DNA from 2 places in the Sporosarcina sp. 179-K 3D1 HS genome. Region 2 is predicted to be linked to the other one. Evidence: a T-box and tRNA genes for the amino acid it is inferred to sense, from the RefSeq annotation. Region 2 holds a T-box; the other holds one or more tRNA genes.
The links. The T-box of region 2 lies ahead of tyrS (tyrosine--tRNA ligase). A T-box ahead of a tRNA ligase gene usually reads a tRNA of that ligase, here a tRNA-Tyr.

Region 1 (12,449 bases), on a different contig from region 2:
ATGAGCGTGAAATCGTTCATCAATTGGAACGTCAGGACAGGGTCGTATATCTTATGGCGGGAGACCGCATCCACATATTCGCGTGGCGACATCTCAGCAGCATATTTGTGGTAGTTCGGTATCCGGCCGCCGATAATGATAGATTTGAGATTCAGCTGACGCGCGAGTTCTTTCCTCGCCTCGTACAACCGTTGACCCACTTTCATCCGACGGTAGGCTGGGTGGACCATCACTTCGATGCCATACAGATTGTAGCCGTCCGGATTATGGTTTGTAATGTATCCCTCGTCCGTCACATCATCCCACGTATGACGGTCGTCATACTCGTCGAAGTTGATGATCAAACTGGAGCAGGAACCGATGATTTCCCCGTCGAGTTCCGCGACGAACTGCCCTTCCGGAAACATCGCCAAATGGCTCTTCAAATGACCCTCTTCCCACGGGTCCATCCCTGGGAAGCATTCTTCCTGCATCGCCAATATCTTTTCAATATCATCCGCTTCCATTTGGCGGATGACCATGCTGACTTCAAATGATGATAAATCGAATTCCTCACTCATCTGGATCACCTCTTTTATCTGTTCTCATTTCATTATATAGTACAGGACGGGCGGTTAATAATATTTTACTTGTCTCCATGCACGACATATAATTTAAATGTAATCTTAGAATTGGAGTGGAACCTATGCAGAAACGGCTGGAAAATGGCCTGATATTAATTTGTATAACCGCCTTGACGGCAACCCTCGGCTCATTATACTTCTCTGAAGTTCGTGGGTATGAACCTTGTGAACTATGCTGGTATCAACGGATTCTCATGTATCCGATCGTTTTGATCGCCGGCATCGCGCTCTATCAGAAAAATGCGCGGATTGCGTTGACTACCGCCGTCTTTGCATTGGTTGGCGGAAGTATTTCTTTGTATCACTACGGTATCCAGAAATTGACCTTCTTGCGGGATAGCGCCCCGACATGTGGGAATGTACCGTGTACTGGTCAATATATTAACTACTTCGGCTTTATTACCATCCCATTCCTGGCACTGATCGCATTTCTCATTATTTTAATTACCAGCCTTTTCCTCTTGAAATGGCAGAAGGAGTCCAAGTGAAGTGAAAAAATTACTATTGATTGGTGGCGTCGTCATTGCCATCTTTATACTCATCGTTGTTCTTTCAAACAAGTCGAACGAAGTGAAGTTGAAAGACAATCCATATGGCACGGATCAGTTGGATAAATCGACGATCGCCTTGATTGGCAATGAGAATTACAAAAATATCATCATGCCGGAAGATCTTTTTGAAAAAGTGGATTCCGGTGAACCCGTGACTGCCTATTTCTTTAGCCCGGAATGCCAATACTGCATGGAAATGACACCGAGAATGATGCCGATCGCGGATGAGATGGATGTACATGTCTATCAATACAATATGCTGGAGTTTTATGACGCTGCCAAAGAAAGATATGGCATCGAAAGCTGGCCGACACTCGTCCATTTCCGTGACGGGAAAGAGGTCGGCCGGATGAGCGGTGCACAACCCGATGAGAACATCCGAATGTTCTTCAACGAATTTGAAGGTAAATAAGGAGTTAATGGAGTGTCCATTTTTCATTACACAACGAAAGAAAATGATATGACGGTGGAGCAATTATTGCGGGAACGCTGGCAGGCCGGGAAAAAGACGGTACATGAGTTGCGGATGGAAAAAGGCGTGAAGGATGTCGAGGGGGAGCCGCTTGATTGGCGCTCCCCTCTGCCGACCGGAACCCGGCTGACGTTCGAGTTTCCCCATGCGCCGTCCACATATGAGTCAGACCATGCGGACCATTTGGACGTCATCTATGAAGATGAACACATCCTCGCTGCCGTAAAGCCCGCAGGCATCGCAACCCACCCGGCAACGCCCGGGGAGAAGGGCACTTTCATGAATCAAGTGATCGCTTATGTTCGTGAGCAAGGAGGCGATTACGCAGAGCATGTTCATCGGCTCGACAAAGGGACGTCTGGGCTCATTCTCGTTGCCAAGCATCCGATCGCCAAGGCGCTGTTTGATCGCTTGCTGGAGCAAGGCCAGATCACACGTATGTATGTAGCAGAGGTAGATGGTGAGATGAGAAGGCCGAGAGGATCCATCCATTACCCGATCGGACGGGATCGCCATCATCCATCGAAGCGCCGGGTGTCCCCGTCCGGCCAATCCGCCACGACCCATTTCCGTGTCATTCGGCGCACCGCCGATTCCACTTTCGTCGAAGCGGAACTGGAAACGGGAAGAACCCATCAAATCCGTGTCCATCTGTCCCATATCGGGCATCCGGTCAAAGGGGACACATTGTATGACGGTAGTGAAACGCCGGATGGGAATTATCGACTCACGGCAACGAAGCTATCTTTTGTCCATCCTTTTACCGGCGAATTAACGACGGTGGAGTTGGACTGAATATGAGTAGTTGTGAACACAACAGAAAAAGCATGGGCCCCAATTGATGGGAGCCCATGCTTTTTCGTTAAGTATTCAACGTTTCAATTGGCGGATGCCGCTTTCCAAACGCTCATCCACTTCTTTTGCGTCCTCAATATGCTGCATGATCAATTCATGCGCCTGTGCAAATAATTCATTGGCTCCCAGGAGTTCCTGTTTCACTTTTTCGGAGAGCTGTTTTTGGTCTTCGATCATTTCCTGAATGGAGCCGATATCCCCTTGACTTTCTTCAATCGTGCTGAGGATTGTCTCAATTTTGGAGGCTGTTGCCAAACTGACGGCGACTCCTTTTTCCACAAGTTCTGCACTTTTCCGGGTAGCCTCCAAAGCTTGTTCAATTTCGTTGCGCAAGGATGTTGTCAATGTTTGGATGTTGGCAGTACTATCGGATGTGCTTTCCGCAAGTTTCCTCACTTCTTGGGCGACGACCGCAAACCCTTTTCCATATTCCCCTGCCCGGGCTGCTTCGATGGATGCGTTCAAGGCCAACAGGTTGGTCTGGGCCGCAATGTCTTCAATCACTCCGACAATTGATTGGATTTCAACTGAGCGCTCGCTAAGATTTTCCATATTCGTCTCGGATGCTTGTATCTGATTCCCCAATTCTTTGATCACATCTGCTGTCGCATGGACTTCTTTCGTCCCTTCCGTAGCTTCGGCAACCATTACATAGGATTTCTCCTTGAGGGAATTTCCACGGTCGTTCAACTCTAGCGATTTTTCAGATGATTGTTCACTTAATTCTCCAACATTCGTAAATTTCTTCTCTATTTGCCCCACTGCCTGTTCTAAAATGTTGTGCTGGGCATTCACTTTCTCATGTTGGTCGACTGCAGCAGCCAATTCATTCTTAATTTCAGTCAGACGTCCTAGATCTTCTGCTTCTCTCTCGGAATAAGCCATCTTAAGTTGCTCAAGTTCTTGCTTTAAACTTTCGTCTTGGCCGACATTCTTTCTGCTTCTAAACAATTCCCATTCCCCCTGTTGGCTTTTTTTCATCATACCACAATTTATACTCCTTATGAAAAATAACCCAATTCGAAAGTCTTATATATTTTTACTATAAAATTATATGAAAGTAATGATTGCATTTCTCATTAAAAACGAATATTATTTAAAATGTGTTCAATAAAGTTCGTGTTTAAGGAGGATACCCTTTTGTTTCATTTAAATAAAGCCGGTACGAATGCCAAAACAGAGATTCTGGCGGGAATGACGACTTTTTTAACGATGGTGTATATCGTCATTGTCAACCCGATCATTTTGGCGGATGCCGGAGTGCCTTTCGATCAAGTTTTTCTGGCTACCATCATTGCCACTGTCATCGGGACATTATGGATGGCCTTATTCGCCAATTATCCGATCGCCATTGCACCTGGTATGGGATTGAACGCATATTTTACATCAGTTGTCATTGCATCGGATGGCCAACTTGATTACTTGACTGCTTTTTCCGCTGTATTTATAGCGGGTTTGTTATTCATTATCCTATCCATGACTCCGTTCCGTGAGAAGCTGATTGAATCCATACCGGAAAATTTGAAGCATGGCATCACTGCAGGAATCGGGTTATTCATCGCATTCTTAGGACTGCGATTGTCCGGACTTGTCGCTCCGCATGAGGCCACTTTGGTGAGGCTCGGTGACTTGACATCGCCTCCCGTGTTACTGACACTTTTCGGATTGCTCGTCACCATCATTCTCATGACGTTGAACGTCTACGGATCCATTTTCATCGGGATGATCGCTACCGGCATCGTGGCTTTTGCTACGAAACAACTCCATTTCGAGGGCGCGCCTTGGAAGCTCCCTCACTTGCCTGAAGGCCTCTTGGTCTGGAATCCGGTCCAAGCGGCCGGGGATGTCGTTTCGCACGGACTGTACGGTGTCGTATTCGCTTTTTTGATTGTTACCTTATTTGATACGACGGGTACGATGATCGGCGTTGCCAAACAAGCCGGGCTCATGAAAGGGAAATCGCTCCCACGGGCACGCCATGCGCTATTGGCCGATTCCGTTGCCGCTACTGTCGGTTCCATGTTTGGAACAAGTCCGACGTCCGCTTATATAGAGTCTTCTTCCGGCGTCGCTGTCGGAGGGCGTACGGGGCTTACAACGCTAACCGTAGCAGTTCTCTTTATCGGAGCAGCCTTTTTCAGCCCGGTCGTCTCGGCGCTCTCCGGCGTTTCAGCCATCACGGCGCCGGCACTCATTATCGTCGGAAGTTTGATGATCGGGGCAGTGAAGCAAATCGATTGGGATTCATTCGATGAAGCGTTTCCGGCATTTCTTGTCATTTTAACCATGCCGTTGACGTCCAGCATCGCGACAGGGATCGCCCTTGGCTTCATCACTTATCCTTTACTGAAGGTGGTTAAAGGTAGGGGCAAGCAAGTTCCGCTCCTACTGTATATTTTCGCTGTCCTGTTCACCTATCAATTGCTCTTTTTGCCACATTGAAAAACTGCCCTTCCGCTTTCTATTGCGGAAGGGCAGTTTTAATATTCCTATCAAATACGATTACGGGTTGACATGATAGCGGAAACGAATAAAGCCCCTGCTGTGATCAAATGCAAAAACCAGCCAATCACCGGGATGACGCTAGCGACACTGGTGAATAATCCTAAAATCGAAGCAGCTTTCCCCTGTCCCTCACGAATGGACAGCAACAGTGTAATCGCATGCAGAATAAACATGATAAACAAAGCATTATAGCCTGTCCCGATAACAATCGCGCCTCCGATAATTGGGATGGCCAAGAATGCCTCCGCAATACCTGTAATCCATTTCAAGCCAGTTGAATAGTTCATATGCAGTCCCTCCACAATCAATTGCATTATCTTTTCTACGCATCAAAACGTCAAAAGTTTCATATCTTCCCCTCTTTGTCACAAATTTATCGCCCCGCTATACCAATTCCATATAATTTGGGGTATAATACTTACAGAACAATTGACTTAACGGGAGGCACACACAATGACACTTATTCTAATCATAGCCGTTTGCTTCTCATTCCTGTCAGCTATTTTCACTGGCGGGTATGAAGACAAGCCGGGCAAAGTTAAAAAATAATGATTGCAGAAAACGGGACGAGCCATTAGGCTGTCCCGTTTTTTTATGTCAATTCCGGAAAACCTCGCTGCCGTAACGCCTCGTAAATCAGAATGGAAGCTGTGTTTGATAAATTCAACGAGCGGATATTCCCATTCATCGGAATTCGCAAACATTGCTCCGGGCGGCTCTCGATGATCTCATCGGGGAGTCCGGTCGTCTCCTTTCCGAAAACGAAGAAAATGTCCTTGGATTCATCCGAAAAATTGAAAGAGCTATAAGGTTCCATTCCAAACTTCGTAATGAAGTAAAACTCGGCATCCGGGAAAGATGCAAATAATTCATCAATCCCATCATGATAGGTGATATCGACAAATTCCCAATAATCAAGCCCCGCCCGTTTCAGCATTTTGTCGTCTGTCGAAAAGCCGAGCGGTTTGATCAAATGGAGTTTCGCCCCCGTTCCCGCGCAAGTACGGGCAATGTTCCCTGTATTAGCCGGAATCAGTGGTTCAAATAATGCAACATGGATAGTCATCTCTACACTTCCTCTAAGGTCTCAATGGCTGCCTCCAATTCCTTTCGGACAGACTCATCTTCTTCTGTTTGTAATGCTTTTTCTATTGCGCCATAGCCCATCGCCGAACCGATTTCTCCGAGCGCCCATGCGGCTGTTCCTCGGATGACAGGGCGCGGATCCTCTAGTAAGATGCCGATCAAATCCGGTACAGCCGCTTCTTCTTTAAAGTGCGCCAAAGCGATGATAGCATTCCGCTGAATCGGGTTTTTCCCGCGCCATGAGCCGGAGACATGGCCGAAGCGCTCCTTGAATTCCCGGTTCGATAGTTTCAGCAACGGTTGCAGCAATGGCTTTGCCAGTTCCGGATCGGGTTGAAAAGCTGGTTGATGCAGGTTGTATTTCCGTTTATTCTTCGGGCAGACAGTTTGGCATGTATCACATCCGTACAAACGGTTGCCGATTTCTCGCCGGAATTCCTCGGGAATCGGTGTTTTCGTTTGCGTCAAAAATGCGATACAGCGTTGCGCATTCAATTGGCCCCCTTGTATTAAGGCTCCTGTAGGGCAGGCATCCAGGCAAAGGGTGCAGTCGCCGCACTCCTCTTCCATCGGCGTGTCAGGCTCAAATGGGATGTTCGTAATCATTTCTCCTAGATACACATAGGAACCGAATTCCGGCGTAATAATGGAGCAATTTTTCCCGGACCAGCCGATACCCGCGCGTTCTGCCACCGCCCGATCGACGAGTTCGCCCGTATCGACCATGGAACGCAACTGGGCTGCAGGCACATATTCCTTTATAAATTGCTCCAAAAGCTGAAGTTTCTCCCGGAGTACTGTATGGTAATCCATCCCCCAAGACGCACGGCAAAAGAGCCCCCGTCGCTCCCCTTTTTTCCCTCTCGGTGAATCCTGCATTTTGGAAGGATACGCGATGGCAATGGATATGATGCTCTCCGCCTCATCTAGGAGCAACGCCGGTTCCGTCCGCTTGTCCAAGTCTTTTTCCTCGAATCCCGACTGATAGCCTAATTCCTGTTGCCGTTTCAACCGGTTTTTTAATTCCCGGAACGGGGCTGCGGTCGTAAAACCGATTTTGTCAATGCCGATGGAAGCCGCGTAAGTCCGGATTGCTTGTTGCAGTTGAACAGCGTTCACCCTAAATCGCCTCCTTTATGCTAAGATTATTGGTAAACTAGGTAAAGGGTGATGTCATTGATAATTAAATTGGATCAAAAATTACTGACCGACATGCCCGATTTGAAATTGGGCATTAATTATTATACCAAAATTACGGTGGCAGAATCGCCTCAAATGCTAAAAGGTAGATTACAACTTTTTCAAGAGCAGCTTTTCTTTGAATTAGAGGACAAAGCGTTTTCCGAGTATTCGGGAATCCAAGAGTGGCGCAACGTCTGGAAAACCTTCGGGGCGGATCCGAACCGGTATCGTCCCTCTGTCGAAGCACTGATGCGGCGGATCAAGAAACAGAATTATATCCAGCCGTTCCACAGCGCAGTCGATTTGAATAACTTCTTCTCCCTGCAATATGAAATTCCGGTAGGCATCTACGACTTTGATAAGACAGTCGGAAATATCCATGCCACGGTTGGAGCGGAAGATGAGGGTTATGAAGGGTTGAATGGCCGCTTCAACTCCTTATCCGGGATTGTATTGCTGAAAGATGATTATAGTCCGTTCGGAAGCCCGTTTGTCGATTCAATCCGGACATCCGTGACCCAAGAAACAACCGCTGCCCTTCAAGTGTTCTTCATTCGTCCTTCAATGGATGCAGAAGAGGCACTTGAACTGACCACCTCCTGCGCTAATATGTTCACCAGCATCAGCGGTGGTGACTCCCAGTCGTATGTTATACATTCCGACGCTCCATCCGTTACAATTGACAAATGAAGGTGTATAGGGGGAAATCCAGTGAGTAAAATTACTTTGGCAGAAGCCGTCAAATTAAAGAGCATAATAAAAAAGAAGATTCATGAGTTGGAAGCGGAAATGAGGCGCGTTGCTTTCACAACGGTGGAGAAAGGGAAGACACCTGAAACAGGGCCACGTACCTTGCCAGTTGTAGAAGCGGAGCTGGAAAAAGTGCGTACCGATAGCCGAGTGCTCGATCGCCTCATGTACCGTGCCAATATCGACCATACAATTGAATTCGATGGCCAACAGCTTGCGATTGTCGAGGCGATCGAACTGGCAACCCAACTTCGAGCAAAAGCCAACTTTTATAAGGAACTGGCTTCTTCCGAAAAGGAAGCAATCCAGTTCGGCTATGGTGAAAACACGACCTTCTATCGTGTCGCTCTGTTCGACCCGGAAGCATATCGTCTGAAAGCATTGCAAGCGGAAAAAGATGCCCATCAAGTATCGAACCGCATAAATGCGAAAAACTACGCGATTGAACTGGAATTTGACAACACCGACTATTTTTGAGCCTTGAAAAGGTGAGAGTCCTTTTCAAGGCATAGGGTACGGGATCTATAGTCCAATTTAATGGAGACCAACCAATCATCTGTTACCCTTTACATTGTGACCACTTCCCGATAACCGACTACAGGCAACGCAACCGTTTCCTGCCACTTAACTTCGTATCGGTCCCACCCTATGGAGGACGCCCCTACCCATCGCGGAAGGGGCGTCTTCAATTTTTAAACGGTTTCGTTTTCTCTCCGTCAATCACGAGAATCCACTTCCCCTTTTTTGGAAAGTTCATGACTCCTTGATAGATAAGCAATTTCTTCGAAGTCGGGGCATGGAGTGCGTCTGCATCCCGCTGAAACGTTTGAGTGGAAACTAATTTACCCGAGGATGTCCTCAACTCAACCGTGATTTCTCGTTTCCCATTGCCATATTTTTCGATATACAATTCTGTTTCTTCCCCTGGATTTATTTCTTTGGGAGAATTCAGTAATGTATACGATTCCGTTTTAGGAAAGGGCGGCAGTACTTCGATTGTAAACTCTTCAAATACCTTCTCGCCAATATAGAAAGACAATTGCCATTCTCCTTCAATGGGAAATGGAGTGAACTTCGTTAACACATGAGCATCTTCTTCGTATAACGGACTGCTGAGGACCCCCTCGGATAAAGTGATCTCTTCTCCATTGGCATGGATCGCTTCCACCTTATATGGTTGAGAGACCATTTCCTGAGGCGTGCCCCAGAAAAATAACATCAACTTAGCGACTCTCCTCGGATCCTCGGCTACAAAATGGCGCGGACCTAATATTCCAATTTTCCCTTCCACGCCGATCAACTCCTGATAAGGCGAGGCTGAAAATAACTCTCCTCGGTCTGCCATTTGGTTCTGCCCTACATTCCAGTGAGTCCGACTTTCATTCAGAAACAAGAAAAGGACGAATAGGACCACCATAAGCGTAATGGACGGGAAAAGACGAGTTACTCGCATGTTTTGTTGTTGTTTCTTTTGCGGTTCGGCTAAATTCTGCAAAATGGCTTCCTTTTTTTTATCCGGCAGCGAATAAGTGGGAAGGCTGTTTAGTTGCTCATGTAATTCGTTCGTTTTTTCCATGGGCCGACTCCTCCTCTTCCAGTAATTGTCTTAATTTCTTCAACGCACGATGAAACATGACATTTACTGCATTTTCCGTAAGATTCACGATGGCAGACACCTCTTTGGAGGACATTTCTAAAATTCCCCGGAGAATGACCACTTCCCGATTCTTTCGAGAAAGCTGCCGGATAGCCTGATACAGTGCATCCGCTTCTTGATTGCGGACCAGCCAAGCCGCCACTTCATCCGAGGGCTCCTCTTTCAAATGAAGCAAATGGGTCAGGCGCGACCAAAGCTTTCGTCTACGATACGTATCAAGTACCTGATTGCGCGCAATGGTAATTAACCATGTCTTCGGATGGGACTCTCCTTTAAAGGCAGATATGCTCTTCAAGGCAATCAGAAAGGTGTCTTGGACAAGATCCTCCACATCCAGCGTCCCAGTATAGTAAATCAAAAAACTGGTTACATCTTTTTCATATTTATAAAACCAGTCCTCAATCGAATGTGGTATCACATTTTCTCCCCTCCCTTTATATAGTAGACGTTTCAGGTAACCAAATCTTACAAGATTTTAATCTTTTTATGAAGAGAGGATAAGTGGATGGAATTAAACACTGTTTATGGCCATGTAACATGGCTGTAAGGGGAAAGGGGGTTAAGAGCAGATGAAGGAAGTTTCCGAAGTTATGAGCGCCCACGGGAAGTTATAAGCGCCTGTGCGAAGTTATGAGCGCTCACGCAAAGTTATGGGCGCTTGCAGGGATTGACGAGCTTTCGAGCTGCCAGTTGAACCAATAAAAAAAGATACAACCGAAGTTGTACCTTTTTTCGTGGATACCCGAGGCCGGACTTGAACCGGCACGCCTCGCGGCATCGCATTTTGAGTGCGACGTGTCTGCCATTCCACCACTCGGGCATAATATTAAGTTACGAAGCAAAACTGGAGGCGGCAACCGGAATCGAACCGGTGGTAAGGGTGTTGCAGACCCGTGCCTTACCGCTTGGCTATGCCGCCGTAGAAAAAGTGGAGCGGAAGACGGGATTCGAACCCGCGACCCCGACCTTGGCAAGGTCGTATTCTACCACTGAACTACTTCCGCAACTACTGGGGTAGCTGGATTCGAACCAACGAATGACGGAGTCAAAGTCCGTTGCCTTACCGCTTGGCTATACCCCAAAAAATAATGGGGCGACTGAAGGGAATCGAACCCTCGAATGTCGGAACCACAATCCGATGCGTTAACCACTTCGCCACAATCGCCACTATAGTATAATTATCTCGCAACATGAATGGGGCGGCTGAAGGGAATCGAACCCTCGAATGTCGGAACCACAATCCGATGCGTTAACCACTTCGCCACAACCGCCATCAAGTAGGCTAGAAATAGCTAGAATATTGGCAGGGGCAGTAGGAATCGAACCCACACCAAAGGTTTTGGAGACCTCTATTCTACCGTTAAACTATGCCCCTGTATAATGGTGGTGGGGGACGGATTCGAACCGCCGAACCCGGAGGGAGCGGATTTACAGTCCGCCGCGTTTAGCCACTTCGCTACCCCACCAGAAAGATGGTGCCGGCGAAAGGACTTGAACCCTCAACCTACTGATTACAAGTCAGTTGCTCTACCAATTGAGCTACACCGGCACGGTGAAAATATATGGTGGCTCAGGACGGAATCGAACCGCCGACACAAGGATTTTCAGTCCTTTGCTCTACCGACTGAGCTACTGAGCCACATTGTAATTATTGGATTTGAATCGGTGTTATCTTTCCTTTTCAAATCTATGTAATGAAAATAAATGGCGGTCCCGACCGGGATCGAACCGGCGATCTCCTGCGTGACAGGCAGGCATGTTAACCGCTACACCACGGGACCGTTTGGTTGCGGGGGCAGGATTTGAACCTGCGACCTTCGGGTTATGAGCCCGACGAGCTACCACTGCTCCACCCCGCGATAATATTATTCATAAGACAAAAGTACTTCTACGCATTCGGCATACTGGACGCCTTACGCTTCGCTGTCGGCGTTAATCGCATTCGTTGTTATGCGATTTGCTCCACCCCGCGACAATACTATTAAAGAAATGGTGGAGGATGACGGGCTCGAACCGCCGACCCCCTGCTTGTAAGGCAGGTGCTCTCCCAGCTGAGCTAATCCTCCGGGTTAAAATTGCGATAAGCTTCGCATTACTGCTAGTTTAAATAAATGGTGACCCCTACGGGATTCGAACCCGTGTTACCGCCGTGAAAGGGCGGTGTCTTAACCGCTTGACCAAGGGGCCATATTCAATAAGTAAAATAACTGGCGGAGAGCAAGGGATTTGAACCCTTGATACGCGGTTAGCGTATACACGATTTCCAATCGTGCTCCTTCGGCCACTCGGACAGCTCTCCAATTGGCTCCGCAGGTAGGATTCGAACCTACGACCGATCGGTTAACAGCCGATTGCTCTACCACTGAGCTACTGCGGAATAATAACATTACTAATACTCAGTAGTCATTTGGAAATGACAGCCCAGCGACGTCCTACTCTCACAGGGGGAATCCCCCGACTACCATCGGCGCTGAAGAGCTTAACTTCCGTGTTCGGTATGGGAACGGGTGTGACCTCTTCGCCATCGACACTGGACTATTTTCCACAAGACAAGACTTATTATACCATAGTCTAATGAGTATTTCAAGCGTTTTTCAAAATTAATTCATTTTGTTCGCTCAAAACCGGATAAAACCAACATTGTCTGCTTACCACAAGCCATGCAACCTTTTTGTTTGAGGTTAAGTCCTCGATCGATTAGTATCCGTCAGCTCCATGCGTCGCCGCACTTCCACCCCGGACCTATCCACCTCATCTTCTTTGAGGGA
Region 2 (17,421 bases):
CCACCTCGAAACCTTGCTGTTCCAAATAAGTAAAAGCATTCATGATTGATGGATGTTCAATCTCAGTGGTGATCAAATGCTTTCCCCTATGGCGAAAAGCGTTCGCGAAGCCGATGACCGCCAGATTGTTCGCCTCTGTCCCGCCTGACGTGAAGATTAGCTCCCCATCAGGCGCTCCCAGGATGGATAAAATCTGCTGACGGGAAAGTTCAAGCAGTTTTTCGGCGTCCTTACCCGCTTTATGGAGAGAGGCGGGATTGGCAAAGAAACGCCGGTTCGCCTCAACAAACGATTCGAGTATTTGATCATCTGGTTGTGTTGTAGCGCTATTATCGAAGTAAATCATTCAGATCTTCCTTTACTACGCGTGATACAGCCACCGGCACAAGTGCACCGGTGGCTGTATGAGCTCAATTCATTATTAAATCCTTTTTTTCATCGGTTTCTTTTTGTGAAACAATTTTCTTACGCATGCTCTTTGACAAGTTCCTCAACCTTCTTCATCGCACCCGGCTCAACGTCTTCCACAGCCGTGGCAGCTTCCTCCAAAGCTTTACTGTAACGGAATTGCCTGAAGGATTCTTCTGCATCCAGAAGACGCGCATGAGTTTCGGGATGAGTAGCCCGGTATCGGTTGCCGTATTGGATGATCCATTCAATCAGCATGACATTTTCCAGCAACTCATCAACCCGCTCGGTAACATCAACGACCGCCTTTTCGGCATCCTCCAAATATGTATGCACCAAATTCATATTGAGGGGGACTTCTTGCAAGCTTTGCGCAACGATATAAAGCTGTTCGTCCGTCTCCTCCAGCCTGGCTTCCATTTCATCCGGAATTCCCGGAATGTTTCCCTTGTGCAGGTTTCTTTCCGTGTTTTGCAACTTGCGCGTCAACTCATCCAGTTGCGTCCGCACATTAATTTCATCGATACGGAGATTTTTCATGCGGTTCGCAAAAACTTCCTGCTCCTCAGAGATTTGGTCCAGCTCTCTCATAATATCCTGCATTTCCTCTTGCAAGCTTGAAAAAGCAGAGCCTCTGCCTTCAATTCTGCCGGAAAGAAGTTCGAATCGCTTTTCGAGCTGGTCAAGCTTTTTAAGGCTAGCTTGCGGAATATGGGCTTCTTTTTCATCCAAGCGATAACTTTGTTGGACAAAAGCCGCTTCATCCGAAGTTTCCCTTGTCAATAGGATGACACTGCCAAGCAATTCAGCCAGATCTTCGTAATTCACATCGACGTAACGCTTGGCATTGACCTCGTTCTCGAGGGCATCATAAAAGGATTCGATGCGGTCGTTCATGTCGTTGGCCTGCTCTTGGACTGACTCGATTTCAAGGTCTGCCATTTTCTTTAACAATTCTTCGATTTCCTGTTCGATCTGATCCAGCTGTTTATTCAGTTCAAGATGTTGCAAATAGTAACCTTGCTCTTCCATTTCCCTCGAACCGTTTCGCAGTTCACGGATCGCTGAAGGGATTTTGTTTTGTAAATCAGTCAACAAAGAAGGAATGTCATGAATCAGAGTAAATAAACGATTCCCCTTCTCTGTCAATGAAATAACGATTTCCCTTGCTTGCAAATAATTGCCGTTTGCCGTCAATTCGTCATACTCCACGAATTTCGGGTGAAAGGATTCCAATTCTTGCTCCAACGGATTCGCGGTCATGCCGAACGAGTGCTGATGGGCCAAGACCGTTTTTCGGGCCGCTCGGTGTTGTTCTTTCAACAACTCCATTTCTATGCGGTTTTTCTCCTCGCTGCCGACTAATTCGTTTAGCTCTTGTAAGATCTCACTCATCTTTTTATCGCAATAACGGATTTTATCCTGGATTTGCTTTTCTGTCTCCGTCGCTTTTCGGAAACGGAACCGATCGACCATGTCCTCTACATCAAATAATAAAGAGTCGATTTTTGGCATGTGGACGTCCATCACTTCTGTCCATTCATTTCGCCAACGCTCGAATTTCTCTTCGGTCTCACCAGTCATATTTAACTGCTTCACTTTAGTCATTTCTTCAAGTATCGGTTTATGTTGGATTTGTAATTTTTCGTTTTCCAGTTTTTCGATTTCTGATATATGTTTACGCCTAAAGAGAAAGGCGATGACTGTCAAAATAATGATAGCTATAATTGGAATGATGATGTATCTCATCGTGGTCCCCCTATCCCGTGTCACTGTACCATGATATTATCCTATATCGTATCATGTTTAAAGACTTTTGGTTGCGAAAATGAATGTTTTGTAGCGAAAAATCTTTTTTTTCGTCATTTCTTCGTATTACAAGTATAATCGATTTACAGCATTTCATGACGTAGGAGGTCATTTTTCATGTTTGTTTCTTTTCCCTATTCCACAGATCAGAAAGTCGCTTATGAGCAACTCGCCGAACAATTGGATGCTCTATTGTCAGGCGAAAGCAATACATATGCCAATTTAAGCAACGCAGCCGCTTTGCTCAATCAGTTTTTAGAGCGTATCAACTGGGTCGGTTTCTATTTACGGGACGGCGATGAACTGGTGTTGGGTCCCTTTCAAGGACTCCCTGCCTGTGTCCGTATTCCGCTCGGGAAAGGAGTTTGTGGAACAGCAGCCGCTCAGAAAGAAACGATCCTCGTGCCAGACGTCCATGCGTTCCCTGGCCATATCGCCTGCGATGCAGCTTCCCGGTCCGAAATTGTCGTTCCTATATTGAAAAATGGGAAACTACTCGGGGTGCTGGATATTGATAGTCCAGAGCTTGATCGTTTTTCAGCCGTCGATCAAGAGGGATTGGAACATGTCGTCCATACTCTAGTTGCTCATTTAGACAATTAATCTACATCCTTTTCTAGTAGGAAACTGCCTTGGCGACCGATATTCGGCTTGCCAAGGCAGTTTGCTTCAGGCATTTTTCAAAGCGGCAAATGCTGCTTCCAAATCATGAATAAGGTCATCAGGATGCTCCAGCCCTACGGAAAGGCGTAATAGTGAGTCTGTAATTCCCATTTCAAGTCGGCCCTCTTCAGGCACTCCCGAATGAGTCATCGTAGCCGGATGCTGGATCAACGTTTCGGCATCCCCTAGGCTAACCGCAATCTTGATAAGTTTCAAGTGATCCATAAAGCGCTGGGCTTCTTTCCTTCCACCTTTCACTGTAAATGAAATCAAACCGCCGCCAGCACGCATTTGTCGTTTGGCGATATCGAATTGCGGATTATCTTTGTCGAATGGATAATAAATTTCTTCGACATATTTTTTTGTCTTCAAGTACGCAATCAGTTTCTCCGCATTTTCCGAGTGGCGCTCCATCCGGATCGGCAATGTCTTCAGCCCTCGGATCAACAACCAGGCATCAAACGGTGACATGATGCCGCCATAATCTTTTTGAATCGTGCTGCGAATTTTTGCGATTTCCTCTTTTTCTTTTCCAATGAGCAGTCCACCAACGACATCGCCATGGCCGTTTATATATTTCGTCGCACTGTGGACGACGAAATCACCGCCTAACGATAGCGGATTTTGCAAATAAGGAGAGGAGAATGTATTGTCGACAATGACCTGCAAGCCGTGTCTTTTGCCCACATTGACGACCGCTTCCAAATTGACCAATTCCATTGTCGGGTTGATTGGAGTCTCCAAATAGATGCATACGGTTTCGGGACGGATGAATTTCTCAATTTCCTCTTCATTATCCATCCGAATTAAATCATGTTTTATATTGTATTTTTTCTCCATGATTTTCAACAAGCCGAACGTACAACCGTAAATCCCACGGGAACATAAGATGTGATCGCCCGATTGGGTGATATGAGTTAGAATGGCGCTCACGGCAGCCATCCCCGAACCAAAAGCCAAGGCAGCAGCACCATTTTCGATCGCCGCTATCCGTTCTTCCAATACACGGACGGTCGGATTCCCCAATCGGGAATAGATGTACCCATCCTCCCCGCCGGCGAAGCGGTTGCCGCCTTGCGCCGCATTTTCAAAAGAATAGGTCGAAGTTTGATAGAGAGGAACGGCAAGACTGCCGAAATGCTCTTGATCCTGATACCCTTCATGGATGACAACTGTATCTTTGTGAAGTGGTTGACCTTTCATTTCAATCCATCCTTTCTATTTCCTGAGTTGAATGCGCTTACATTCAGTCTACTCTATTTTATGCATGAAAGGAAAAGAGGCGGCTTCCACTTTAAGAATTCGTGGAAACCGCCTTATATATGACGACTTGATTTTTCCCATTGTGCTTAGCTTCATAGAGTGCTTCGTCCGCTTCTTGAAAAAGCTGTTGAAAAGACGGCTTATTGTCACGAGACCAGTCCCGCATGCCAATCGAGACAGTTACGCTCGGTTCAGTCGAGTTTGGAATGAGTCGGAGAAGTTGGTCGGCGAGGGCTTGTCCACCGGCAGCATCTTCGGAAGGAAAGTAAATGGCCATCTCTTCTCCACCCCATCTCGCGGCAAACCCATTTTCACCGACTTCCGTAAGGACTGTCCGGGAAATGTTCCGCAACACCTTGTCTCCGATTGCATGACCGTACGTATCATTGACCTTTTTGAAGTTATCGACGTCAATCATTAGGAAGACGCCTTTTTTGTCATGCGCCATTGAGCGTTCTATGACTTTATCCAAATAACTGCGGGTATAGAGCTTCGTCAGATTATCTTTATCGACTAGTTCTTGCAATTGATCGCGCAGCATTGAGTTGGAAAAAGCGAGTGATGAATGACCGATCAAGGAGCGCATCAATTTGAAACTGTCAAAGGGGAAGTAATATCTCTCTTTGTGAACGAGGATGACAAAGCCTATCATTTCCTCCTGGTTCATGATAGGAATGGCGATAAATGATTTGTAAGGAGCCTCTTCTCCCACCGCCACTTCGAAATTAGCGTCAAACACTTCCCTTTTTCCGCTGTCAAATTGGCATAGCGCATATTTAAGATACGGCCGGCATCTACTTTCCTGAAAAAAAGAAGTGCTCATATCCGAAGTAGAAAACCGTTCCCCTTCCTCCTTGAAAACAAACGCAAGTTCACTCGGCTTGAATGCACGGATCAATTGCCCTTTCAAAAAAAGGACCATTTCATCGAAATTCAAATTTTCGTTCAATTTCCTGGATGTTTCATTGACAAGCTGTAGATCGGCAATGAGTCGATGCGACTGATCGTATAGACTAGCATTTTCCAATGCGTTGCCAGCCGTATTTGCCACTACGCGAATAAAATCTTTCTGCATACTATTGAAGTCGAATTCGATCGGTGCCTGCAACTGCAGAACGCCGTAAATACCCTGCCTCCCCTTTATAGGGGCATTGACCAATGTCTTAGCGAGATCCTGTGCACGCTCCACGGTCAGCTCACCTGATAAAAACGCATCCAAAGCAGAAGGGCGTTCATTCGTATGGTCGAATAATTGATAGGCCCGGCTCAGCTCTTGCCTCTCATGGGAGAGCAACAAATCCACCTGGAATTCCGGAAATGATTCGGATACCGTCTGAACAATCGCATCCAGGATCACCCGGCTTTCCATCGTCGCATTGAATATTTCGGTGACATTGAATAATTGGCGGTAACTTTCTTCTTTCTTTTCAAGCAAATAAGTCTTTCTCACATTTTGAACGAGTTGACGGATCGAATTCTGTAATTCCCCCCAATAAGGTGAGGCAGCAAAAGCGCGAAGGCGATTGGTCGACTTGAGCAAGAGTAGGCCAATAGGCTCACCTTCCGTATTTCTAAACAAAATATAATCATCGGCGAAGGGATATCCTTTTCCCCGCAGATCCGCCAATATCTCTTCATCGGACTCGCTCCCGTATTCCCGTTTTGTCTCCATAGGAATGGACAAGGTAATGTTAGTGTTCGAGTCGTTTCCATTAAGCGGGATGAGGCTTTCATTATAATAAATGAAGAATTGCGAAGCCCGGATGCGAAAGTGCCGGTCTAGGATATTTCTCAGCGACTCAAACCATTTTCCATTAGAGTGCGCTTCCGCTTCTTCTGTCCACAAATCGAATAATTCACTTTTAATGGTTAGCATAGTCAATTGATGGTTCATACGCATTTATTCACCCCTACCCAATCAATTACGCCTCGGATTGTTTGCGTCTCCGCCGGAGGCTTTATCTTTACTCAGCTGTATTCCGATGAATAAAGATAAACGAACTCTCAAATTAGTAAGTCTGTATTAGAAATATTATAATACATTTGAACCATATTAGCGAGCGGGAAAACTAGTTGTTAATGCCTGTTTCGGTGATCCGATATATAGCTTGACTCTTTCCTACAATATTGTTATGATGTTCTTTGTGTAAAATAGTTGCAGCAGTTATGTGCTCCGGGTAGACCAGTCTATTCCTTATTGAAGGTGCATCGCGTAACCTTTTGGCTGCAAAGGCGAAGATGCAAGATGATAGAATGGCATTCGGAATGAACATATCTGGTTCTTATTTTACAAAATAAAACCAAAAACAGAGGAGGAGTCATTCATGGCTCGTTATACAGGTCCATCTTGGAAACTGTCCCGTCGTCTTGGTATTTCACTAAGCGGCACAGGTAAAGAAATTGAAAAACGTCCTTACGCACCAGGACAACACGGTCCTAACCAACGTAAAAAACTTTCCGAATACGGATTGCAATTACAAGAGAAACAAAAACTACGCTTCATGTTCGGCGTAAATGAACGCCAATTCCGTACGCTTTTCAACAAAGCAGGTAAAATGCCTGGTAAACACGGTGAGAACTTCATGATCCTTCTTGAAACTCGCCTTGACAACGTTGTATATCGCTTGGGTCTTGCACGCACACGCCGTGCGGCTCGCCAACTCGTTAACCACGGCCACATCCTAGTTGATGGAAAACGCGTGGACATCCCATCATTCAGCGTAAAACCAGGTCAAGAAATCTCTCTTCGTGAGAAATCTCAAAACCTTGATGTCATCAATGAAGCAATTGAAGTGAACAACTATGTACCTGACTATGTAACATTCAACAAAGATACAAAAGTCGGTCAATTCGTTCGTCTTCCAGAGCGCAGCGAACTTCCTTCCGAAATCAACGAAGCATTGATCGTTGAGTTCTACTCACGTTAATTGTAAGCTGCATGATAAACCCCAGAAACTTTTCGTTTCCGGGGTTTTTTGTGAATTATTTTCCGGTCAGCGCTCCCCCACTGAATGGCAGATTCCACGCCTTCCTCTTCGTTATTGCGCCAGCTCTTTGTATGCTAATACTTTAAGAGCCAGCATCTCTTCCTCTGTCAGCCGACTTTCCATCTTGTTCAAGAGTTCCTGTTTGTCCTCCACAGACAGACCTGTTGCCGCTTTTGACTGCAATTCCTGAATCTCTGTCATATCGAATTTCTTCAATAGAACCCGCACAGCTTCCTCTTTTGTATGAAATGGTAAATTGGCGTTCTGGGCATTTTTACCCTCATCCAAAAATGCTTTCAGCTGCGGATCATTATGGACCTCTTGCTTAATCGCTTCCAGCTGCCCGCTATTTTGGAGTTCGACCGCCACTTGGTCCATCACTTGGTCAGCGATGAGTTTCGTTCCGAAATAGTAGACCCCTGAGCCGATCGCTATGACCATGATGACAAACACGATGAGTATCTTCATTAATTTTTTCAATTGGATCCCCTCTTTCTGATCTCCTATATCTAAGGACGTCGGATCAATGATGTAAGTTCAGTCAGCACAGCATCAAATGGTTGCTCTTCCCCCTTCAATCGGAAGTCGCGAAACGGATTGCCGCCTTTTTTCATTCGCTCCAAAACAGCGGGAATGGGGAAGAATGCAGGCTTTAAAGAGGACGTCACTTCTTCCCACCGGAGCGGTGTCGCCACCAGGCCCAGGTCATTCCCTCTCGGTGAGTACGGCGCAACGATTGTCTTTCCTTCATGGTGCTGTACATAGTCCAGATATAATTTATTACCACGTTTCTTTTTTAATCTCTCCGTCGTAAACCATCCGGGCTCTTGCTCACATAGAAAGTCACAGACGAATTTGGTGAACACCCTTGTTTCATCATAAGAAAACCGATTATGCGGTATCGGGATATAGACTTGCAATCCTTTGCCGCCGGATGTTTTGATGAATGAATCGAGCTGAAACTGATCAAAGATCGCTTTCATCCTCAATGCCGCCTCGATTGCCAATCCAAATTCCTCTACGGAAGGAGGGTCCAAATCAAAGACGATTTCAGTAGGAAACTTCGTATCGATTGTCTGGAACGGGACATGGAATTCAAGCGCGAGTTGATTGCCAAGCCAAAGCAGCGATTTCACATCATTGCAAACGATATATCGGATATCCTCATCCAATTCGGTTTGAATGAAGTCTGGCGTATAATCGGGCGTGTTTTTTTGGTAAAAGCGTTCCCCCGGCACGCCATGAGGATAACGGATGACCGTCAACAAACGATTTGTTAGAAATGGAAGCATGAATGGAGCTGCTTGTTGCAAATACAACAAATAGTCGTCCTTTTCCACGTCAAGCCGGGGCCAAACCGGTTTATCGGGATGGGTCACTTGAATGTTTGGAGGTAACGGGAATAATTGGCGTGACATAAGCAGCCATTGTATTGCTTCCGGCTCAATTTCGAAATCAAAGCTGTGGAACCTCGGTTCCCGCAAGTGCTTCCCGTCAAAATCGATACAAGCTATTTTCACACAAATAGATGGAACCAACTTCCAGCTCGTTTCGGATATTTGCACTCCTTTAGTCTGAAACAGTACCCGTAACGTCTTCGCCTCTTCTTCCGAAAGTCCATGGAGAAAGTTGACCACTTCTACGAGCTCCCCGTTTTTGTAAACAGCCCCTGTAAAATAGCCGTTCATTTTATCATATTGGGTGACGATGACGTTGACAAGTCTCCAGTTTTTCACTTTTATCCAATGAGGAGATCGCGATCCGCCGTTCCAAACGCTCGAACTCTTTTTGGCAACAATCCCTTCCCCTTGGTTCTCGGTGATCTTTTCCCATAATGGATGCGGATCTTCAAATGATTCAATGAGTTGAATCAGGTTGCCTGTGTCCGGTTGAACCGCGTCCAACACCCCAGCATTTGCAAACAGCTTCTTCATTATGGTTCGCCGTTTCTGCAAAGAAAAATTCGTTTGCTCTATCCCTTTATATTTCAAAAGATCGAACACAATATAATGGCAAGGGAAATCTTTCATATGCTTATTAATGACCTGCTCGTTTCGCATTCGCCCTCTTGTCTGCACAATGGAAAAGTCGCTTTTGAAAGAGTTGACCAAATGAACGAGTTCACCGTCCAACGTCAAAGGAAGATGAAGAGCCAACCGGTCGTGATTTTCCTTGCAGAAGTCCACCAGTTCCGGAAAAATTTTATTTAACACATTGCCGTTTCTGCTAAGTAGCGTAACGCCGTTTGTTTCCCAAATAAGGATGCAGCGAAATCCGTCATATTTGGCTTCATACGTCCAACCTTTTCCGACCGGAATTGTTTCAGACGTCGTCAGTAGCATCGGTTTCATTTTTTCGCCCCCTGTTTATAATTAGTTTTTGATCGTCTGTCCCTCTTATACATAGGAATGAACAGAACTTCCATACTATAAAAAAGGAAAGCGGGTGAAGGATTTGCATACGGTTTGGAAAGGAAGCATCAGTTTCGGATTAGTCAATATCCCGATTAAACTCCATGCAGCGACCGAAAATAATGACATCAAATTGCGACAACTGCATAAGGAATGCCATTCTCCCATCAATTATCAAAAAGTCTGCCCTGTTTGTGACAAAGAAATCAATAATGAAGAAATCGTGAAAGCGTACGAATACACAAAAAACAAATTTGTTGTCTTGGATGATGAGGACTTGGAGAAATTGAAGAAGGAAAATGAAGATAAAGCCGTAGAAATAATCGATTTCGTTAAGCTGGAGGAAATCGATCCAATTTATTTTGAGCGGAGTTACTTCATGGCTCCCGATAGCGGAGGAGGAAAAGCGTACTCTCTCCTGCGAAAGACGTTGGAGGATTCAGGAAAAATCGGAGTTGCCAAAATTATCATTCGCTCCAAGGAGCAACTGGCCGTTGTCCGAGTATATAAAAATGCGTTATTAATGGAAACGATCCACTTTCCTGATGAAGTCCGAGATGTACAGGATGTACCGAATCTTCCGGGCGGCGACACCATTGTCCAAAAAGAATTGGACACGGCTCTTCTATTGGTCGATCAACTGACGACCGCTTTCGAGCCTACCAAATATACCGACGATTACCGTACCGCGCTCATGGAATTGATTGAGGAAAAGAAATCCGGCAACGCCACTGTCTCAGCAACTGAGAAACAGCCTGCCGCCCCTTCCAACGTCACCGATTTGATGGCAGCGCTCCAAGCGTCACTTGATAAAACAAAAATGAAAAAACCTGCTCCGCGCAAACGGGCAGCTGCGAAGAAGAAGGCATAAGGGTCCCGGCTTGGGGCCCTATTTTGCTGCTTGAATGTTTTGCTTGCACTCAAGTGTCGTTTGCTTACAGTTTAGCGCAATTTGATTGCACCCGTGTCCGGTTTGATTGCAAGCTGGAATGTTTTACTTGCACATACAGATTTGCTTGCACTTTAACCCAACTTGCTTGCAGTCCACTGCGATATGATTGCACTCACGCTGGTTTTGCTTGCTCCCGAACAAGTTTCCTAGCACAGACCAGCCGCTTCCTTGAACCCCCTATTTTGCGTCATGCACTTTTCCCCAGGAATCTTCCTTCCAGCTATAAGATTCCAAGTTTTCTGCGTTTCGCTCCTGAAAAAATGATATAATTCATGAAACGACCCATAATTTCGTTCGGAAAGGTGACTTCGTCTATGCTTGAGAAGCCTTCGGGCATGACCAGGGGAGCGGAAAGTATTATCGACTCCATGGAAAAACAGCAACAATTGTATCGAAGGACATTATTCATCGTCGTTCTGTCTCAAATATTCGGAGGAGCCGGACTGGCGGCTGGTATTACGGTTGGTGCCCTGCTCGCCCAAGATATGCTGGGAACAGATAGCTACGCTGGCGTTCCGGTCGCTATGTTCACGCTCGGCTCGGCAGTCGCTGCCTTTTTAATCGGCAGATTGTCTCAGCGCTCTGGGAGGCGACTTGGATTGGCAGCCGGGTTTTTCGCCGGAGGTATTGGAGCAATCGGTGTCATTCTTGCCGCAATGTCGGATAGTATCATCCTTTTGATGTTCTCGCTCTTGATCTATGGTTCTGGTACGGCAACCAATTTACAAGCCCGCTATGCGGGAACAGATTTGGCTGGCCCGAAACAAAGGGCCACTGCGGTGAGCATTGCCATGGTATCTACTACACTCGGTGCTGTCGCGGGACCGAATCTTGTGGGTGTCATGGGACAATTCGCTTTGACTATCGGGATTCCTGCGTTAGCCGGGCCGTTTATTCTCGCGACAGCAGCCTTTCTATTAGCAGGCACGGTTTTATTTCTCTTCTTACGGCCTGACCCATTTCTGGTTGCTAAAGCGATTGCTGCTGAACGAAATACTGACGCGAGCCCGCTCCAAACCGAGTCACTCAATAACAAACGAGGTATTGCGATTGGCGCCATGATAATGCTGCTCAGCCAAATCGTGATGGTGGCCATTATGACAATGACCCCGGTCCATATGGGGCATCACGGTCACAGTTTGCGTGCGATCGGCTTTGTCATTGGCATACATATTGGTGCCATGTACCTTCCTTCCCTCTTAACCGGTATGCTTGTCGATAAAGTCGGAAGGAACGCCATGGCAATTGCTTCAGGATTCACACTTCTCGCGGCAGGTCTTATGGCGGCTTTCGCACCTGGGGACTCGGTTTTTTTGCTCACCATCGCGCTTGGACTCCTTGGACTCGGCTGGAATTTTGGACTCATTAGTGGAACAGCGCTTATCGTAGATGCGACCCATCCGCAAACTCGCGCAAAAACACAAGGCTCGCTCGATGTATTGATCGCTTTATCGGGGGCTTCCGGAGGAGCTTTATCTGGAATGGTTGCCGCCCAAACAAGCTATGCAACGCTTTCCATCGCAGGCGGCGTTTTATCATTGCTGCTCGTCCCCGTCATCTTTTGGGCGGGAAGAAAAAATATGAATGTAGTTGGGGTGAAAGGATGAAACTGATATCGATTTGCCCGAGCAATACCGAAGTGCTCGGCTATCTTGGATTGGAACATCTGTTGGTCGCCATTGATGATTATTCGGATTGGCCGCAAGCAGTCAACTCCTTGCCTAGGTTGGGACCCGATTTGTCGATTGATATGGATAAATTGGAAACGTTTAAACCGGATTTGGTAATTGCGTCACTTAGCGTTCCGGGAATGGAGAAGAATGTGGAAGAGTTGGAGAAGCGTCAGATCCCACATATTGTTTTGGATCCGCAAAGTCTCGAGGATATAGCGGACAACCTTTTAGCAGTCGGCAAAGCGTGTGGCATTGAAGAAAAAGCGGAACAGATCAAAGCGGACTATCTGCATTTCATTTCTGAGATGGAAAAGCGGGCCTCCTCTGTTCCGGATCGCCCATCCTTATATTGGGAATGGTGGCCGAAGCCGATTTTCACTCCGGGTCAAATCAATTGGTTAACGGAAATCAGTGAAATCGCCGGCGGGTTGAATGAATTCCGTGATGTCGAACTCGCCAGTGTCCAAACCGATTGGGATGACGTGCTGAAACGGAATCCCGACCATATTCTGTTGGCATGGGTCGGCGTCCGTGTGGATAAAGTGAAAAAAGAAGTAGTCTTAAAACGACCCGGTTGGAAAGAGATGGACGCCGTTCAGCAAGATCGGATCGATATAATGGAAGAAGCCTTATATTGCAGACCCTCTCCAAGACTGCTTGAAGGGGCATTTAATTTAGGTAACTTGCTACATCCAGAAACCTATCAGGATATGAAACTTCCTGCTTGGGTGACGAAATCATAAATAAAGAAGGGCTGTCCGGCAAATTGGATGGCCTCTTTTTGAATGGGAGCGCGTGTTATAAGCGCTTGGCACGGAATATGAGCGGCTCTCTGTCGATATAAGCGCTTGTCGAGATATATAAGCGCCACCTCGCACTTTTAAGCGGTTCTTTGAAACTATGAGCACCCATCCATTTTTATAAGCGCTTAAGAAAATTTATGAGCGCCATAAACCGAAATGAAAAAGGGAGCTGTCCAATACAGGATAGCCCCCTTTCCTTCATTTAATTAAACTTCACCATTTTATAATTTTTCTTCCCACGGCGGACGATGGTAAAGGCGTCATCCAAACGATCTGCCGCCCCCACTTCATACGCGGTATCCGTTACCCGTTCTCCATTCAAAGAAATGGCTCCGTTCGTCACGTCTTCGCGTGCTTGGCGTTTAGATGATGAAACCCCTGATTCGACAATGAAATCTACAATGTTTTTATCAGCTTTCTCCATCTCGAATGTCGGTACATCTTTGAATGCGTCTTTCATTTCATCCACAGTTAGAGCCTTCAGATCTCCACTGAACAATGCTTCCGAAATGCGGATAGCTTGATCGAGTGCTTCTTGCCCATGGATCAGGCGGGTCATTTCTTCCGCAAGCGTTTTTTGGGCTTTTCGTAAATGGGGTTCTTCCTGCACCGACACTTCCAACGCTTCGATTTCTTCCCGTTTCAAGAAAGTGAAGATTTTCATGTACTTTATGACGTCCGCATCTGCCGTATTGATCCAGAACTGGTAGAATTCATATGGAGATGTCTTTTTCGCATCAAGCCAAACCGCTCCGCCCGCCGACTTTCCAAATTTCGTGCCATCCGCTTTCGTGACGAGCGGAATCGTGATGCCGAACGCTTTCGCTTCCTCGTCATGTGTTTTCCGGATCACTTCAAGGCCGGTCGTAATATTGCCCCACTGGTCAGACCCGCCGATTTGGACACGGCAGCCGTAGTTTTTGTATAAATGATTGAAGTCCGCTGCTTGGATGAGCATGTAGGAGAACTCCGTATAGGAAATCCCTTGCTCCAAACGGGACGCAACGTTATCTTTCGCCAACATGTAGTTGACACTCAACAACTTACCGAAATCACGTAAAAACTCGATGAGAGTCATCGAACCGATCCAGTCGTTATTGTTCACTAATTGAGCGCCATTTTCAGAATTAAAATCGAAAATCATTTCCAACTGGCGTTTGATGCCTTTGACATTTTCCGCGACTTGCTCTGTCGTCTGCAGCTGCCTTTCCTCAGACCGGCCCGATGGATCCCCGATCATCCCGGTGGCTCCACCGACGAGCAAGATCGGGCGATGGCCATGCATCTGAAAACGGCGCAATGTTAGCAAAGGCACGATATGTCCGATGTGCATACTGTCCGCTGTCGGGTCCACACCGCAATATAGGGCAATTTTCTCTTCATTGAGCACCTTTTCTAGGCCTTCTTCATCGGTTTGCTGATAGAGCAACCCTCTCCACTTTAAATCTTCCATCAATTCATTTTTCATTCAGAAAACCTCCTAGTAAGTATGTAGCCTGTTTCTATGACGAATGCGGATTAGAACAATTTCGCACTGCGTCATCACTGATCGTGCTTAGGAAATAAAAAAGTCCCCACACGATCCGAAACGAATCATGCAGGGACGCTAATTTTAAATTAACGCGGTACCACCCGGCTTGAGAATTAATTCTCCACCTCAAAAGCGCCATAACGCCGCGCCTGCGCACACTCCAAAGCTGTAATTCGTAAACGATGTACCGGACAGCTTGCACCAACCGCTGCCTCTCTCTACGGATCGACCGTCACTACTCCGACTTTTTCAATATGTGAAAAATATACATTCCCTATTGTAAATGAATTTCAGAAGTTGTCAACATTATCGTGAGCCTGCAAAAAATTATGGTATAATTATTGAAGATTTCAGGGGGTAGATCTATTTGAGCGAACAGAAAAAAAATCGGCTTGATCTAATAGAAGAAAAACTGGAGGAAATGAATCAAACCAAATGGGCCAAGCATCTGCGTATCACTTCAGGAGTACTTTGGAATCTCTTGATCTTATTTCTAATCTTTGGTTTGACATTCACCGTTTTCGCCGCTTCCGTAGGTGCTGGTTATTTTGCATCTCTTGTTTCGAAAGAACCACTGCGCCCGAAAGAAGAGATGCGGGCAGCGATTTTCAATTACGAAGAGACGTCGGAAATTTATACGAACGGCCAGTATCTAAGAAAAGTCAGTGCGGACATTGAGCGAAAAGAGACTCGGTTGGAGGATGTCTCCCCGCACGTCATTGATGCAGTTATGGCGACAGAGGATGAGTACTTCAACAAGCATAACGGGATCGTGCCAAAAGCAGTTTTCCGAGGGCTTTTTCAAGATGTTACGAACTCGGATAGCCAAACAGGCGGTTCCACTCTAACGCAGCAGCTAATTAAAAACCAAATACTGACCAACGAAGTTTCATATGAACGGAAAGCGAAAGAGCTTCTCCTTGCCATGCGTCTTGAGCATTTTATGAAAAAAGACGAGATTCTCGAAGCTTATTTGAATATTATTCCATACGGAAGAAACGCAAATGGGACCAATATTGCGGGCATAGAAGCCGCAGCGGAAGGAATCTTCAATAAAAGTGCAAAAGACCTTACGTTGCCCCAAGCAGCTTACATTGCTGGGATACCACAAGCGCCTTTTGCCTACACACCATTTTATAATCGAAATAGAGGCTTAAAGGAACCCGAATATTTACAACCGGGTATCAATCGAATGAAAACTGTTCTTTTCCGGATGAAAGAGACAGGCTATATTACTAAGGAACAATACGAGGAAGCGATTGCCTACGATATTACGAAAGATTTTAGGGAGCCAAGTATCCCATCAAATGAACATTATCCATATTTGACGGAAGAAATTCAAAGACGAACAGTTCAAATCCTTTCGAAATTGATTGCCGAGAAAGATGGAATCGATCCAGATCGGCTTGAAGTGGAAACCAAATTGAATGAAAAGTATATGATTATGGCAGAGCGCTCCATGAGAAACGATGGATACCGAATTTTCGCAACGGTAGATCTCGAGCTATATGATGCCTTGAACGAAGTGGCCCAAAATTATGACCGTTATGGATATACGTACACGGATGAAAAGAAAAATAGCGAAACGGGCGAAATGGAAATTGTTAAATATCCGGTCCAAGTGGGAGCGATGTTGCTTGAAAATAACACGGGCAAGATCCTCGCATTCGTCGGGGGGCGCAATCACGGAGAAGAAGCTGTCAACCACGCTACCCAAAGCTTCAGGCAGAATGGATCGACGATGAAACCGCTAGCCGTCTTTGCGCCTGCTATTGAATATGGTTTCATCGGTGCAGGAAGTCCTGTTGTGGACATCAAGTTCAACTGGAGTGGCTGGAAGCCCGTCAACTTCCTCAGCAACCAGGAACTCGGAATCATTTCGGCAAGACAAGCCCTTGCCTCTTCCCAAAACCTTGCCACCGCGCGATTGTATCGGAACATTCTAGACCGTCGTCCGGCAGAGTTCTTGCAGAAAATGGGCTTTTCCAATTTACAGGATGTCGACTATGAGAATCCATCCTTTTCCTTAGGGGCCATGCGTATCGGAACGACGGTTGAAGAGAACACCAATGCGTTCGCAACGTTTGCAAATGGCGGTAAATTCATCGATGCGTATTTAATAGAGAAAATCGAGGACCGGGAAGGAAATATAGTTTATCAGCATGAATCCCAAGCGGTTGACGTGTTCAGCCCGCAGACCGCCTATATCATTACGGATATGTTACGAGACGTACCGAAGTATGGAACTGCAACAAATATGAGGAATCATTTGAATTTCAATATTGATATTGCGGCCAAAACAGGAACAACCGATTCGTATAGTGATTCCTGGCTAGTCGGTTATAATCCGAACATTTCTCTTGGCGTATGGATGGGTTATAAATATCAGACCCTATCCTTGCAAGGACCCGGTAACCGAAGCTACGGAACGTCAAATATACGGACAACGACGCTTTTTGCTCAACTGCTGAATGCAGCCTATAAGACCAAACCGGAATTGATAGGAGCTAATGCTCGTTTCCAACAACCAGAAGGTGTTGTCAGCAGATCGTTCTGTGGCATTTCAGGATTGGCACCATCAGCAGCCTGCTCGTCTGCCGGTCTGGTGAAAAGCGATCTCTTCAACGCACGTGTCATGTTGCCAACCAAGCCGGATGATAGTATCATCGCCTCTTCATATGTGACAATCAATGGCAATCGATACTTGGCTCATCCGACTACTCCGCCTGAATTCGTCTCTTCGGGTGGTGTCGGGGTAAATAGTGAGTTCATCGAAAGGATGCTCGGACCACTGAAAGGGGAGGCCTCAAAATTATTCCCTGCCAATTCAGGGTTTTCCTCCAGAGTAGTAAGCGGTGCGGTCTTCCATGCAGATGGCGCCCCACCTGCCCCTGTCAGTGCATCAGTTAATGGAGGAACGC

Region 1: it encodes a tRNA-Tyr, which carries the amino acid that the T-box ahead of tyrS (tyrosine--tRNA ligase) is inferred to sense. The anticodon was not compared.

What each region holds. Positions count from the first base shown of each region.
Region 1 is NZ_JBFEGI010000016.1:50,365-62,813, forward strand. Features, by position in the region: gene AB1K83_RS16575 (GNAT family N-acetyltransferase) at 1-560, opposite strand, end outside; gene AB1K83_RS16580 (disulfide oxidoreductase) at 686-1,111, shown strand; gene AB1K83_RS16585 (thioredoxin family protein) at 1,113-1,586, shown strand; gene AB1K83_RS16590 (RluA family pseudouridine synthase) at 1,605-2,441, shown strand; gene AB1K83_RS16595 (methyl-accepting chemotaxis protein) at 2,517-3,452, opposite strand; gene AB1K83_RS16600 (NCS2 family permease) at 3,642-4,943, shown strand; gene AB1K83_RS16605 (hypothetical protein) at 4,994-5,293, opposite strand; gene trmL (tRNA (uridine(34)/cytosine(34)/5-carboxymethylaminomethyluridine(34)-2'-O)-methyltransferase TrmL) at 5,599-6,072, opposite strand; gene queG (tRNA epoxyqueuosine(34) reductase QueG) at 6,075-7,211, opposite strand; gene AB1K83_RS16620 (B3/4 domain-containing protein) at 7,269-7,964, shown strand; gene AB1K83_RS16625 (hypothetical protein) at 7,986-8,501, shown strand; gene AB1K83_RS16630 (hypothetical protein) at 8,710-9,600, opposite strand; gene AB1K83_RS16635 (RNA polymerase sigma factor) at 9,575-10,099, opposite strand; tRNA gene AB1K83_RS16640 (tRNA-Leu) at 10,421-10,501, opposite strand; tRNA gene AB1K83_RS16645 (tRNA-Cys) at 10,527-10,600, opposite strand; tRNA gene AB1K83_RS16650 (tRNA-Gly) at 10,611-10,685, opposite strand; tRNA gene AB1K83_RS16655 (tRNA-Gln) at 10,691-10,762, opposite strand; tRNA gene AB1K83_RS16660 (tRNA-His) at 10,771-10,846, opposite strand; tRNA gene AB1K83_RS16665 (tRNA-His) at 10,877-10,952, opposite strand; tRNA gene AB1K83_RS16670 (tRNA-Trp) at 10,983-11,056, opposite strand; tRNA gene AB1K83_RS16675 (tRNA-Tyr) at 11,063-11,147, opposite strand; tRNA gene AB1K83_RS16680 (tRNA-Thr) at 11,155-11,230, opposite strand; tRNA gene AB1K83_RS16685 (tRNA-Phe) at 11,245-11,320, opposite strand; tRNA gene AB1K83_RS16690 (tRNA-Asp) at 11,387-11,462, opposite strand; tRNA gene AB1K83_RS16695 (tRNA-Met) at 11,466-11,540, opposite strand; tRNA gene AB1K83_RS16700 (tRNA-Val) at 11,672-11,747, opposite strand; tRNA gene AB1K83_RS16705 (tRNA-Glu) at 11,794-11,868, opposite strand; tRNA gene AB1K83_RS16710 (tRNA-Ser) at 11,890-11,980, opposite strand; tRNA gene AB1K83_RS16715 (tRNA-Asn) at 11,984-12,058, opposite strand; rRNA gene rrf (5S ribosomal RNA) at 12,101-12,216, opposite strand; partial or broken rRNA gene AB1K83_RS16725 (23S ribosomal RNA) at 12,359-12,449, opposite strand, start outside.
Region 2 is NZ_JBFEGI010000002.1:332,701-350,121, reverse strand. Features, by position in the region: gene AB1K83_RS04400 (cysteine desulfurase family protein) at 1-346, opposite strand, end outside; gene ezrA (septation ring formation regulator EzrA) at 466-2,157, opposite strand; gene AB1K83_RS04390 (GAF domain-containing protein) at 2,335-2,820, shown strand; gene megL (methionine gamma-lyase) at 2,887-4,083, opposite strand; gene AB1K83_RS04380 (sensor domain-containing diguanylate cyclase) at 4,175-6,043, opposite strand; gene rpsD (30S ribosomal protein S4) at 6,468-7,070, shown strand; gene AB1K83_RS04370 (hypothetical protein) at 7,182-7,610, opposite strand; gene AB1K83_RS04365 (DNA ligase D) at 7,640-9,481, opposite strand; gene AB1K83_RS04360 (Ku protein) at 9,585-10,412, shown strand; gene AB1K83_RS04355 (MFS transporter) at 10,808-12,100, shown strand; gene AB1K83_RS04350 (cobalamin-binding protein) at 12,097-12,909, shown strand; gene tyrS (tyrosine--tRNA ligase) at 13,172-14,437, opposite strand; T-box leader at 14,566-14,762, opposite strand; gene AB1K83_RS04340 (transglycosylase domain-containing protein) at 14,868-17,421, shown strand, end outside.